DNA from 2 places in the Paenibacillus favisporus genome. Region 2 is predicted to be linked to the other one. Evidence: riboswitches for the same ligand, from Rfam matches in the RefSeq annotation. Region 2 holds a riboswitch; the other holds the start of a gene.

Region 1 (6,904 bases), on a different contig from region 2:
GAAATTGAAAAGCGGCCGCAGCCGCCTGAACGTTCATTTTCATAGGTGATACTCCCTGCTCTTCAGCTCGATCGGAATGCCGGCCGTCACCAGAAAAACCTGGTCGCTGATGGCCGCTACCTTGCGGTTCAAGATGCCCGCATAATCGCGGAACACCCGGCCCAGCCGGTATTCCGGCACGATGCCGTCGCCGACCTCATTGGTGACCAGCACCAGCGGAGCGGGATACGCCTGAATCTGCTCCACGAGTTGGTTGATGGCTTCCATGAGGCGCGGTTCCATATCCTCCTCGCCCTCATGCGCCAGGAGCGTATTGGACAGCCACAAGGTCAGGCAGTCCACCAGTACGGCCGGTGCGCGATCTTCCGAGGGTGAAGCAGCGCCAGCAGGATCAGCCTGCGCGGTGCGCAGCGCCTGCAGCAGCTCGGCCAGCCGCAGCGGCTCCTCCCGGGTCTCCCAGGGATACGCCGCTTCGGTGCGCTGCTGCCGATGGAGGGCGATCCGCTCCTCCATCTCCCGGTCAAAGGCCTGCGCCGTCGCCACGTACACTGCCTGCCGGGCGTGGGCCATCATCCAGCGCTCCGCAAAGGAGCTCTTGCCGCTGCGGGCGCCGCCCGTTACGAGTACGCTCACTCGGACGTCACCGCCTCGCCGCCGGAGATGCCGGCGCTTTCGAAGGTGGCCATCTCGCGAACGATGCGGCACGCCGCGTCCACCAGCGTCAGGCCGAGCACGCCGCCGGTGCCTTCGCCGATGCGCATGTCCAAGTCAAGCATCGGCGCCAGCCCGAGCTCCTGCAGCAGCAGGCGGTGCCCCTGCTCATGCGAGGCGTGGGACGCGATCATGTATTCCGCGGCCAGCGGAGAGATTGCCCGCGCAAGCAGAGCGGCGGCGCTCGAAATGAACCCGTCGATGACCACGGGACATCGATGGGCGGCCGCGCCGAGGATGACGCCGGCCAGGCCGCCGATTTCGAGCCCGCCGACCTTGGCGAGCACACCGATCGGGTCGGCAGCGTCCGGCGCGTTGACGGCGAGCGCCTTCTCGATGACGCCGATCTTATGAAGCAGGCGCTCGTCGGTCAGGCCTGTCCCGCGTCCGGCCGCCTCCTTGACCGGCGTGCCGGTCAGCGCGCACATGACGGCCGAGCTGGCCGTCGTGTTGCCGATGCCCATTTCGCCGGTAACGAAGATGCGGACGCCTTGCGCCACCGCTTCCTCGACGACGGCGATGCCGGTCAGAATCGACTGCTCTGCTTCCTCGCGGCTCATCGCCGGTCCCTTGGCCATATTGGCCGTCCCGTACCGCACCTTGCGGGACACCAGCTGCGGATGGGCCAGGTCGCTCTTCACCCCGATGTCGACGCAGACGATGTCCGCGCCGGCCTGCCGCGACAGCACGTTGACCGCTGCGCCTCCAGCGAGAAAATTGAGGATCATCTGCGGCGTCACTTCCTGTGGGAAGGCGCTGACACCTTCCTCGCACACCCCATGGTCCGCGGCCATAATGATAACCTCTTTGCGCTCGAACAGCGGCTTCGTCTCGCCGGTTATGCCGGCCAGGCGGATTGCCAGCGACTCCAGCTTGCCGAGGCTGCCCGGCGGTACCGTCAGGTTGGCGATATGGGCTGCCGCCTCCTTCGACGCGGTCTCATCCAGGGGCTGAATCCGCTCCACGTACTGCTTCAAAAGTTCGTTCATCTTGCATCTACTCCCTCTCTCGTAAAACTGCCTTCAAACCGATCAACTCACGGACCGCTTACTTTCCGCACTCGTTCTCTGGGCTGCATTAATCCTACCGCTGCCTGGTCACCAGCACCTGCGGAATACCGCTGACCGGATGGGGAACGATGACCGGCTCAATGCCGTACACCAGACGGATCGTTTCCTCGGTAAGCATATCTTCCGGCGTTCCCATTCCGACCGCCTGCCCGTCCCTTAATACCAGCAGTTTATCACAAAACTGCGCCGCGAGGTTCAAATCATGCAGGACGGCGACGACCGTGATGCCCTCTTCCTTCCGCCACTGCGCCACCAGTTCCATGAACTGGTGCTGGTAACGGATGTCCAGGTACGTCGTCGGCTCGTCAAGCAGCAGAATCTGCGGCTCCTGCGCCATCACTTTGCCAAGGGCGACGCGCTGGCGCTGCCCGCCGCTCAGCTCATCCAAGGGGCGGTCCGCAAGTTCGTGCAGCTGCAGCTTATCCATAATGCCCTCAATCAGGGCGTCAGGATCGCCGCCCTCGTCCCGTCCGAGCCAATCCTGATACGGGTAACGTCCCATCTCCAGCACTTCCCTGACCGGATAATGAACAGGAGGAAGGCCGTCCTGCTGGAGAACGGCCATCATGCGGGAGAGGATTTTCCGGTTATAGGCAGAGGCAGGTTTACCGTGAATCAGTACCTCGCCGCTGCTGGCCTTTTCCACGCCGGAGACCAGCTGCAGCAGCGTCGACTTGCCGCTGCCGTTCGGCCCGATAATCCCCCACCATTCGCCTTCCTGGACCGACCAGTTGAGGCCATGGAGAGCTGTGATGCCGCCATACTGTTTCCCTGCTTCCCTGATCTCGATCATGTCCATCTCCCCTTCCGCTGCTTTTTGTTCCGGTACAGCAAATAGGCAAAAAACGGAGCGCCTACGAAGGCCGTCACCACGCCGAGTGGAATCTCGGTCGGCGCCAGCAGGGAACGGGCGATCGTGTCGGCCCAGACCATAAAGACAGCTCCGCCGATGGCCGACAGCGGCACGATCAGCCGGTAATCGGGACCGGTAATCAGCCGGATCACATGCGGAATGACCAGTCCGACGAACCCGATAATGCCTGCAACCGACACCGCGGCAGCCGTGAGCAGCGTGCTGACGAGCAGCACCCCCAGCTTCACGCGGTCCACGTTCATCCCCATATGGGCCGCCTGCCGCTCACCTAAGGACAATAGATTCAGCGCGCGGGCCCGGCTCCAGACCACAGCAAATCCCACCAGAAAATACGGCAAAAGGATGGCCGTATACGACCATCCACGCAGGCTGAGGCTGCCCATTGTCCAATATATAATTTCATTGATCGTCCGGTTCGACATCGCCGAAAGGAAGGATACGACCGCTCCGAGAAAGGACTGCATCACCACGCCGGACAGAATCAGGCTGTTCGTCGGAATTTTTCCGCTCTCCCTGGCCAACGCGGTAACCATCCACAGCGTCAGCATTCCGGTCACGAAAGCGACCGCAGGCAGCGTCCAGCCGCCGAAAAACGAATACTGCAGCCCGAAAAAGATCAGGAACGACGCGCCTACCGCCGACCCCGAGGAAACCCCGAGCGTAAACGGATCGGCTAGCGGATTTCGCAGCACGCCCTGAAACCCCGAGCCGGCCACGGCCAGTGCCGCGCCGACCAGCATGCCCAACAGAATCCGCGGCAGCCGCACCTTCACGATAATCTGCTCAAACGATGCGTTCCACGTCGGGTCGATATGGCTCCCAATCCATGGAATCCGGTGCAGCAGAATGAGGGCGATGTCCTGGACCGGCAGCGCGACCGAGCCGATCCCCAGACAGATCAGCAGGGTCAGGACGAGCAGGACGATGCCGATTCCTCCATAGCCTGCCAGCTTTTTGCTCATTATTTAAACAGGTCCGGATAAACGGCTTTCGCCACTTCCTTCAAGCCCTGCGTGACACGCGGGCCCGGACGGCTCAGCAGATTGTCGTCAAGACCGATGACCGCATCGTTCTTCACAGCTGTAATCTGGTCCCAGCCGCTGCGGCCTTTAATGATGTCGCCAAGGCTTTTCTTCGTCTTCTCGTCGATGACACTGTTGGCATACAAAATTACGTCCGGGTTGTCCTTGATGATTTTCTCTTCGCTGATTTCGCTCCAGCCCTCGGTGTCCGCCGCCACGTTCACGCCGCCGGCCAGGGTGATCAGCTCATCCATGAACTCACCCTTGCCGACCGTCCAGCCCGGGGAAAATTCGATGTATACCTTTTTCTTCTGCTCCGGCGTCAGCGATTTTACCGCTTCAGTAACCTCATTTTCCTCCTGCTTCATCTTGTCGACCACCGCTTTGGCTTCCGCCTGATGATCGGTGATGAGACCGTAAGTTTCGATATTTTTGATGACGTCATCGACCGTTTTCGGATCGGTCTTGAAAATTTGAATGCCGAGGTCGCGCAGCTTCTTCACCGCTTCCTCACTCATCGAAATGCCCGTGAACACGATGTCCGGCTGGGCCGCAATGATCGCTTCCTCGTTCGGTTTAGTGATGCCGCCCATTTTCGCCTTGGACTTGGCCGCTTCCGGATAATCGTCATAATCGGACACCCCGACGATCTCGCTGTCCAGCCCGATCGCGAAGAGCGCCTCCGTTTCCGCTGGAGATACCGAGATGATATGCTTCGGCGCTTCCTTGAAAGTAAAGGACTCTCCGGTCGCATCCTGAATGGTCAGCGGATAGGTTGTTTTCAGTTCGTCTGTCTTTGTCTGCGACGCACTGTTATCCGTGTTTTGCTCCGTTTGTGCAGCAGGCTGCTGCGAGGCGGAGCTGTCTTCATTCTTGGCGCCGCAGGCACTCAGCGATAAGGCAAGCAGCAGCGCCGCAAGGCCTGTGGACCAGCGTTTCAACGTTACGTTCATGATTTCGTTCTCTCCCTCTTTGTCTATCGAATAATTTTCACAAAAGAGGCCTGACCGGTATACGAAAACGGAATAAACCTGACGGAAATGCTAGAGTGGTAGCGCCGCTGCTCACCATGAGCAGGTGTATGGCGTCTGCCGCTCCATTCTTTGTCAACTAAAAAACCCTGACTCTTGTTCGATCAAGAATCAGGGATTACGTCTGCACGGAACATCCCGCGGCATCGCCGCGATGGACCGGTGTGCCTTGTGGCATGGTGCGAGGCCAAGAGTTCAAGCCAATGCTTGCTTGAGCCGCGGCGAACATGCGTTATGAAGGGCACGTGAAACGTAATCCTTTCCTCGAAGGACCGTCATTTCCTCTTATGAGGCAGGTCTCCTGACTTACAGGCTGGGTAAAATCGTCCCCGCCTTCCCATCCCGTGTAGCGGCGGAACAGTGGCTTCCTGGGGACATACCTGTTTACAGTGGCGGGACCGTGCCGGAGTTGCACCGGCTTCCCTTTTCACCCGGATCAACGCTCGCCTTATACGGCAGACAGCTTCCGGGACCTCACAAGCACTCCTATTCAATTATCCTGGCCATGCTTCTTTTGTCCTGATTATAGGGGAAAAGCCTGCGGGTGACAATGGAATTTTTGTGTCCGGTACTTGCCAGGATACATGTCCCGTCACGTGCCCGTTGGCATGTCCGGTCGCGGGCACGGGGGGCATGTCCAAACTCGGGAGAACGGACGATTCGGGGAGCAAGTCCTTGTATACCGGCCGCCTGAGCCCTTTCGCCGCTTCCCATTGCCGGAGTGAAGAAAAGCTCGGACCAGTCAATGCCGACCATTACCTTGTTTGCATCCTCTCTCAAGCTTCATTCACCAGCTTGCCGTTCCAATCGCCGGTTTCTTCAGTGAAGCTCAGCCGGATCCGCAGCAAACTCCCGGGCTGAGCATGCACGTCCCAGAAGGACAGCCCCGGAACGAGGCGGACCGCAAGCTGCCGCAGAACGCCGCCATGGGCGACGATCAGCATCTCCGGCGGAACCTGAGATTCGGGGCCGGTGCCTTCCGGTCCTTCCGACCGGGAAAGGACCGCCTTGTTGTCATCGCTCCCTTGCGATCCGGAAAGTGCCGCCTCGCCAATTTCGGTTCCTTTCGATCCGGGCAGTGCCACCTTAACTATCTCGTTTCCTTTCGATCCGGAAAGTTCCACCCCGCCATTCTCGTTCCCTTGCGAACCGGGCAATGCCGCCTCACCAATCTCGTTCCTTTGCGATCCGGAAAGTGCCGACCCGCCATTCCCGATCCCCTTCGATTCAGAATGCGCCGACCCTCCGTCGTTCTGGGCCTCTGCCGGTCTGCTGCATGTCCCTTCCACGTCCTTCAACAAGCTGCCGATAAACCCGTCGACCCTCCCGGCAAAATCCGCCCATGACTCCCCGCCCGGCGGCGTCACCTGCTGCGGCGAATCGATCCACTGCCGGTATAGGGGCTCATGCTGCAGCTGCTCATAGGTATGCCTTTCCCAGGCGCCAAAGTCCATTTCCCGCAGCCGCGGGTCATACATCGCTGTATCTGCGTGCGCCGGACTGATGATCGCCAGTGTCTCCCGGCATCGGGCCAGGTCGCTGCAATATACGCCGTGGAACGCCTTCCCGGCCAGCTCCCGGGCCAGCGGCGCAAGCTCGTTCCTGCCGCCCGGATCCAGCGGGATATCCGTATGCCCGAGGTAACGCTTCTCCCGGTTCCACCGCGTCGTGCCGTGCCGGACCAGCAGCAGATCGACCTGTTTCACTAGGAGGTCCATAAGCTGCCCCCTGTCGCCCACAGCACGGCAATGCCCAGCAGAATAAAGATGATCGATACCGTGATAAGCAGCCGGATCGTCATCGCGATGTCGCGCGCCTCCATAGGGCGCAGCACCTCACCCATGTAAGCCCGGAACGAGACGACGCCGTGGTACACGTTCTCGCCGCCGAGCCGGATGCCGAGCGCGCCCGCCACCGCGGATTCGGGGAAGCCGCTGTTTGGGCTCGGATGGCGGCGCGCGTCCCGGCGCACGGTGCGCCAGGCTCTGACGGCGTCCAGACGCAGCAGCCAGGCGGACAGCACCAAGATGCCCGCAGTGATCCGGGCAGGAATGAAGTTGGCGATGTCATCCAGCCTCGCCGACGCCCAGCCAAGATGCAAATATTTGTCGTTCTTGTAGCCGACCATGGAATCGAGCGTGTTCACCGCCCGGTAGGCCATCGCCAGCGGTGCGCCGCCGATGATGGCGTAGAACA
Region 2 (6,904 bases):
GTTGCGCACGGTGCTGCCCAGCAAATAAAACACGATGTTCAGCGCCATAAAGATGACGAGCCACCAAACGCCGTAGCTGTTCCGGACAAAAAAGAGCAGGTTGACGGCAGCCAGCAGCGTGATCAGGATCAGCCCTGCGGCCTGCTTGCGTTTCGCGTACCCGTAGAATAGAAGCACAGCGAAGATGGAAGCGATCGTATACCCCGACAGCGAGACGAGCACGGAGCTCCAACCGGAGGATAAATAGGAGTAGGTGGTCCCGCTGTGATCGGCATTGAGCTCGATGCGCAGGACCCTTCCGGAGAGCAGCAGGGTGACGACCGCATGGCCGAACTCATGAATCATCGTATCCAGGGTGCGGAACCAGGAGGAGAACGGGATCAGCCGGGTCAGAATCGCGGATGCGACAAGAAACAATACAGCCTTCAAGGATTTATTCACGGGCAACGGGCAGCTCCTTTCCAAACGGTAACATGCGGATCTAATCTTTTGTTCCATCATACACGATCCAATGAAAAAGGGAAGCGCAGCGGAGCTGCACTTCCCGGTTGTTGCGAAACGAGTATATTGCAGGCGAGCGGCTTACAGATCGTCGAATCCGTTGTCGTCGCCGACTTTGCCGTAGTTGCGGGACTTGGCTTCAAAGAAGTCCGTTTTGGTGGCGTTCAGCGCCTCGTCGGAGAAAGGACGAATCCATGGCATGCAGTTGGAGTCCACGCCTTCGTAACCTTTTTCCATCCCCATCATTTTCAGGCGTTTGTTGGCGATGTACTTGATGTAGTCGGACAGCTCATTCAAATCGATGCCTTTGACCTCGCTGAGCGTGTAGTGAGCCCAGTTCGTTTCCAGCTCAACCGCGCGGTCGATCGTGCGGTAGACGTAGTCCATGTTCTCCTTCGTGTTCAGCTCAGGGAAATCCTTGAGTAGCTGCTTGAACACTTCGCCGAAGAAATAGCAGTGCTGGTTCTCGTCGCGCTGGATGTAGGAGATCATTTGGCTAGTCGCCATCATCTTCTGGTCACGGGCCAGGTTGTAGAAGAAGGCGAACGTGCTGTAGAAGAAAATGCCTTCCAGGATCAGGTCGGCCACAAGTGCTCTAAAGAACGTTTGCGGATTTTGCTCGTCGCGGAACTCCTGGTAGATTTCCGAGATGAAACGGTTGCGGTCGAGCAGCACCGGATCATGCTTCCAGTATTCGAAAATCTCTTTCTGCTCCTGCTCTGATACGATCGAGGACAGCACGTAGGAGTAGGATTGATTGTGCACGACTTCCTGCTGCCCGATGATAGCCGAGATGGCCTCCAGCGAGGAATCGGTAAAATAACGCTTTACGTCGCCGATGAACATCGTCTGCATCGAGTCCAGCACGGCTAGCAAAGAAATGTTGATCTTGAAGGTGCGCTGCTCTTCCGGATCGAGGTTGACGAACTGCTGCGCGTCTTTGGCCATCGGAATTTCGTCGGCGATCCAGTGGTTCAGCAGCAGAACCTTATACAATTTGTACATATGGGGCATGCGGATATCGTTCCAGTTCAGGATGCCCGAGCATTCTCCTTCGATGATGCGGGTCGAGCGGTTCGGCGCTTCGGTGTTAAAAATCTTTTGCATTTGCATACTCGATTCCTCCTCGTAGTTCTGTTTTTACTTGCTTATATATCAACATCCACCGCAGAATGCTGTAATCCATATCAGTTGATCTGCACCAGTGATCTTTAACTTAAGGTTTCGGATAGTCTGCCTCAAATGGTTCATGCAGTATCTTTCCATTCCAGTTGTACTTATCCGTTTAATCGGACGCGTGGCGAGCTCCTGCATTTTGCGAAGCAAAACAGGGAGCAAAGCCGCGCGACGCAAGGGGTCTCCGAGAATCGAGGAGACCACCACTCGCACCGCTCAAACGTAAAAGCGTGTCCCCCATAACCTGCAAAGCAGGAGGGGGACGAAAGCGACTCTCAGCACATATTCACATCAAAAAAATCCGCCACCCGCCGGACATCCACCAACATTCCGGGTGTCCAGAGGGCAGCGCCCTCGGGGCCCTCCCTTGGAAGGGAGGGTTTGGGAGGGATCGAAAAAGGTTTTAGGCTTTAATATCTTTTACGATGCACACGACTCGCACTCTTCAATCGTCAGCGCACGGCTGCGGACGTAGTACGTCGTTTTGATGCCGGCTTTCCAGGCGTGAAGGTGAAGCTCCAGGAATTCCGTCGCGCGGATATCCGGACGAACGTACAGATTGAAGCTTTGAGCCTGGTCGATATGGCGCTGACGCGCCGCGGCCATCTTGATGGACCAATGCTGGTCAATCAGGAATGCCGTTTTGTAATACCAGATCGTCTTCTCGGACAGGTCCGGAGCCGGGTTGGCGATCTTGTAGGTCGTTTTTTCCTCGTAAGACAGAAGGTCGTACAGCGGATCGATGCTGGCGGTGGAGCCGGCAATGATCGAAGTCGAGCCGTTTGGCGCGATAGCGAACAGCCAGGCGTTGCGGACGCCGTTCTGCTGCACTTCCTGCTGGAGCTCTTTCCACTCCTCGGTGGTAACGAACTTGCCTTCATGCTCGCCGTCGACATAACCGCGGCTGGTGAAGTAAGCGCCGTTCTCCCAGTCGGAGCCTTTGAACTTCGGATAGTGGCCTTTTTCTTTGGCCAGCTCCATGCTGGATTTGACGAGCAGGTAGTTGATTTTTTCGTACAAATTGTCGTTATATTCAACCGCTTCGTCGGACTCCCAGCGGATGCCTTCGAGGGCGAGCAGGTGATGCAGGCCGAAGGTGCCGAGTCCAACCGCGCGGTATTGGCTGTTCGTATATTGGGCTTGCAGGACTTCAATGTTGTTGATGTCGATGACGTTATCCAGCATGCGTACCTGGATCGGCACCAGACGGTCCAGCACATTGTCCGGAACGGCACGGGCCAGGTGAATCGAGTTCAGGTTGCAGACGACGAAGTCGCCGGGAACCTTGGAAATGACGATCCGGGTTTGGCCGTCTTTGGTCACGAGTTCTTCTTTTTCCACCACGGTGGCGGACTGGTTCTGCATAATTTCGGTGCACAGGTTGGACGAGTAGATCATGCCGTGTGCACGGTTCGGGTTCGCGCGGTTGACGGTATCCCGGTAGAACATGTACGGCGTGCCGGTTTCCAGCTGCGATTTCATGATGCGCTTCATGATGTCGATCGCAGGCACCGTAATTCTTGGAAGCAGCGGGTGGGCAACCGCTTCGGCGTACTTCTCGCGGAACGATCCTTGACCGACCGTTTCGTCATAATAATCCTCAAGACCCGCCGGACGGCCGTTGGCATCCTTCCAGCCCATGATCTTCTTCACTTCATGCGGGCAGAACAGGCTCCACTCGCTGCGAGCTTCGACCGCCTCCATGAACAGGTCAGGCAGGCACACGCCATGGAACACGTCATGCGCTCTCATGCGCTCGTCACCGTTGTTCAGCTTCAGGTCCAGGAAGGCCAGGATGTCTTTGTGGAAGACGTCCAGGTAGACGGCAACCGCACCTTTACGGGTACCGAGCTGGTCAACGCTGACCGCCGTGTTGTTCAGCTGGCGGATCCAAGGGATGACGCCGGAGCTGGTGTTCTTGTGACCGCGGATGTCGGAGCCGCGCGCCCGGACTTTGCCGAGGTAAACGCCGATGCCGCCGCCCATTTTGCTGAGACGGGCCACGTCGGTATTGGAGTCGAAAATCCCTTCCAACGAGTCGTCCACCGTGTCGATAAAGCAGCTGGACAGCTGACCGGCGACCTTCTTGCCGGCGTTGGACATCGTTGGCGTGGCGGCGGTCATGTACAGGTTGCTCATGGCCCAATACGCTTCCTTCACGAGCTCAAGGCGCTTGTCCTCTGGCTCGGTGTGCATCAGGTACATGGCGATGACCATGTAGCGCTCCTGCGGGAGCTCCATGACGCGTCCGTCGAAATCATGCGCCAGGTAGCGGTCGGACAGGGTCAGCAGCCCGATATAGTCGAACAGCAGGTCGCATTTGTAATCGATGCAGCGGCCCAATTCTTCAATTTGCTCTTTGGTATAGCAGGTGAGGAGCTCCTCGCGGTAGATTCCTTTTTGCACCAGCTCGGTAATGAGAGGGTAGAACGCACCATATGGCTCGTCAGGATAGGCTTTGTAGCGGCGGTTGTAAGCGGCCTTCTTGTACAGGGAGGTCAGCAGCGAGCGCGCTGCGGCGAACTTCCAGTTCGGCTCCTCCTTGGTGACCAGCTCAAGCGCCGACATCGTGAACGCGCTGCTGATTTCGTCGCCGGTGACTTCCTCGCGGCGCAGTTTGCTCTGCACGCCCCGGAGGAGGCGCTCCTTGTCCAGGGTCTCCAGCCCCTCCAGGATTCGGTCGGCATAAACGGAGAGACGGATTTCATCAAAAGCCAGCTGACGGTTGTTCGGTTTGGTAACGAGCTGCGGCATGGTGCAGATCTCCTTTCAAAGTTTGTATATTTGGTATAACGGAAAGTAGGACGATGCTGTTAAGAGGGAGCTCTTGCTGTGCTTGCCCATACAAAAGGCATTTCCGAAGAACCTGAAGCACAGGTACGAAAATGCCGCTAGATCCCGTATGCCCTATTTACGAGCATGGGAAAAAATATCTATCATCCTATGTATAGATATCGACTGGCATCACGCACCTATTCCTCGTAGGCCTTTCGTGAGACAAAACAGGCAGGTCTCCTGACTCCCGAAAATGCGATATTCGGCGCCTTCCCGTCCGCATGACAGACAGTGGCCTTAGCCGATATCGTGCCGAAAGCTCGGAGCTCTCGGCCTTCCGGTTACAGTGGCGGGACCGTGACGGATTCACACCGTGCTTCCCTATTATGAACGCCTGGCAAATTCAGCCGTGTTCACCTGTTTCCACTATATTTGGTTGCTTTCATACTAATTTAACCCAATATCTTGTGTTTGTAAACCTAGTTCCTCTTAAAAGACGAGCAATGAGAATTATACCAGATGGACCCCCGGGGCGCTACTGTGAACCATTGGAGATTAACCTCTAGAGGGGGCTGAAAAGGTAGAAATCGGGCGGAATTTGCAGGAAAAACGCGAATAAAAAATTTTGCGGGCTATCCTTTTGCGATTCCGCAGGCGGTCGGGTACAATAAAATTAGGAATAAAGTTCGATCCGCTTGCAAAAGGATAAAGGAGGCGCACGACCATGGCAATTGCAGAGGTAACGATCATTCCGATCGGAACGGCAACGACCAGCCTGAGCTCCTATGTGGCACAAATGCAGCAGGTGCTGGCGGAGCAGAAGGGGATCAGCTACGAGCTGACGTCGATGAGCACGATCATCGAGGGGGCTCTTCCGGATGTATGGCAGGCGATTGCAGCCCTTCACGAAGCACCGTTCCTGGCGGGCGCGCAGCGCGTATCCACTTCGGTCAAAATCGACGACAGACGGGACAAAGCCTCATCCAGCGCCCAGAAGCTGCAATCGGTCCGCGACAAATTGAAATAAATTCCAATCGCAATGAAGTATTGCATTTTGGAGAAGAAGTTGTATAATAGTTTTTGTTTGACGGAAAATTTCATTTTCCACGCTGGTGTAGCTCAGGGGTAGAGCAACGCACTCGTAATGCGTAGGTCGGGGGTTCAATTCCCTTCACCAGCATCTTTCATAAGCCTTACAGGACGCGGGTTTCCGGATTTCGGAGACCGCGTCTTTTTTGTTGAGTTGGGCGATCTTCTACCATTTTTCTACCTTTAAGTGCGTTTACCCATACCAAATAGTGGAATACACATATTGTAATATTAACTTCTGACAAAGGAGGTACATGTATGAGCGACGGTGTTGTTGGTGGCGTAGGATACGGTTACGGTTTGCACAGCAATGTAGGTGCTATCCTGGTGCTCTTTATTCTTTTGGTAATTATCGTTAAGGCATTCTGTTGGTAATAAAAAGTCAGGAATGAGGAAGTTCCTGCTGGCTAAGTGCTGGCAGGGGCTTTTTTATTTATAAATAAAGTAGTTCCTTACTATCTAGGTCCGTACAGGTTGGTTACTAGGGTAGCACGTGTTGTGCTAATCCCGTCAGCCCGCCGTGGGCTCTCTCGAGACCGAGAAAAAATAGTCTTTTAAACCGCTGACTCTGTCCACAACGCTCAAAGGTTTCTTTCATAGAATAAAACTGATCCTATGAAGAAAGGGGAATATCACATGAGCGAAGTTGGTGGAGTTGGTTATGGTGGCGGCTGGTCGACGAGCGTCGGCATCATTCTCGTCCTCTTTATTCTGCTTGTCATCATCGCGAAAACTTGGGGATATTAATTGCTGAACGGTCCTTAGCCCGCCTGGTCGATCCGGAGGCATGAGACCAACACAAGCGAAGCGCAGTGATCCGTTATGGATCCTGCGCATTTTTTCATATAGAACGTATCCCACGCATAATTTCCTGTCCCCGAAGCCACAATGGGTAGGATGCGATTTGCAGAGAATTAGGAGGTTCCACCCCATGTATTTTTATAAAGAAGACCTGATTAACCTGATCGTACCGGACAAGCCCGATCCCAGCGCTGCCAAGGTGATGCAGGAAACGCTGGGCGGACGCTTCGGCGAAATGCGAACGATGATGCAGTTCTTTTTCCAAAGCAACAATTTCCGCGGGAAAGACACCCAGTTCCGCGATCTGATCCGCGGCGTGTTTTTGGAGGAAATCAGCCACGTCGAGCTGGTGCAGCACACCATCAACCAGCTTCTTACCGGCTCGGGCGCGGAAGGTGCCGGAAATTCGGGGTCGGACGGTGCGCCGCTGGATGAGGCGATCAAGCATGCCAATCCGCACCATTTTATTATGGGAGCCCAAAGCTCGCTTCCGGTCGATGCCGCCGGCAACCCGTGGAACGGCAACTATGTGTATGACCACGGCAACCTGATCAGCAACCTG

What was found. Region 2 has a riboswitch for cobalamin ahead of ABID47_RS20270 (ribonucleoside-diphosphate reductase subunit alpha). Riboswitches for the same ligand answer to the same signal wherever they lie in the genome.
Region 1: it holds a riboswitch for cobalamin, as region 2 does, so the genes downstream of both, ABID47_RS29870 (ABC transporter substrate-binding protein) here and ABID47_RS20270 (ribonucleoside-diphosphate reductase subunit alpha) in region 2, are expected to answer to the same signal.

What each region holds. Positions count from the first base shown of each region.
Region 1 covers NZ_JBEPLV010000008.1:257,024-263,927, reverse strand. Annotated here, with positions in the region: gene cobS (adenosylcobinamide-GDP ribazoletransferase) at 1-43, opposite strand, end outside; gene cobU (bifunctional adenosylcobinamide kinase/adenosylcobinamide-phosphate guanylyltransferase) at 40-633, opposite strand; gene cobT (nicotinate-nucleotide--dimethylbenzimidazole phosphoribosyltransferase) at 630-1,700, opposite strand; gene ABID47_RS29880 (ABC transporter ATP-binding protein) at 1,795-2,574, opposite strand; gene ABID47_RS29875 (FecCD family ABC transporter permease) at 2,571-3,617, opposite strand; gene ABID47_RS29870 (ABC transporter substrate-binding protein) at 3,617-4,630, opposite strand; cobalamin riboswitch at 4,983-5,200, opposite strand; gene ABID47_RS29865 (histidine phosphatase family protein) at 5,485-6,426, opposite strand; gene cbiB (adenosylcobinamide-phosphate synthase CbiB) at 6,414-6,904, opposite strand, start outside.
Region 2 covers NZ_JBEPLV010000004.1:526,597-533,500, forward strand. Annotated here, with positions in the region: gene ABID47_RS20260 (M50 family metallopeptidase) at 1-441, opposite strand, end outside; gene ABID47_RS20265 (ribonucleotide-diphosphate reductase subunit beta) at 583-1,614, opposite strand; gene ABID47_RS20270 (ribonucleoside-diphosphate reductase subunit alpha) at 2,098-4,431, opposite strand; cobalamin riboswitch at 4,666-4,888, opposite strand; gene ABID47_RS20275 (MTH1187 family thiamine-binding protein) at 5,177-5,479, shown strand; tRNA gene ABID47_RS20280 (tRNA-Thr) at 5,561-5,632, shown strand; gene ABID47_RS20285 (YjcZ family sporulation protein) at 5,800-5,916, shown strand; gene ABID47_RS20290 (sporulation protein YjcZ) at 6,178-6,288, shown strand; gene ABID47_RS20295 (manganese catalase family protein) at 6,473-6,904, shown strand, end outside.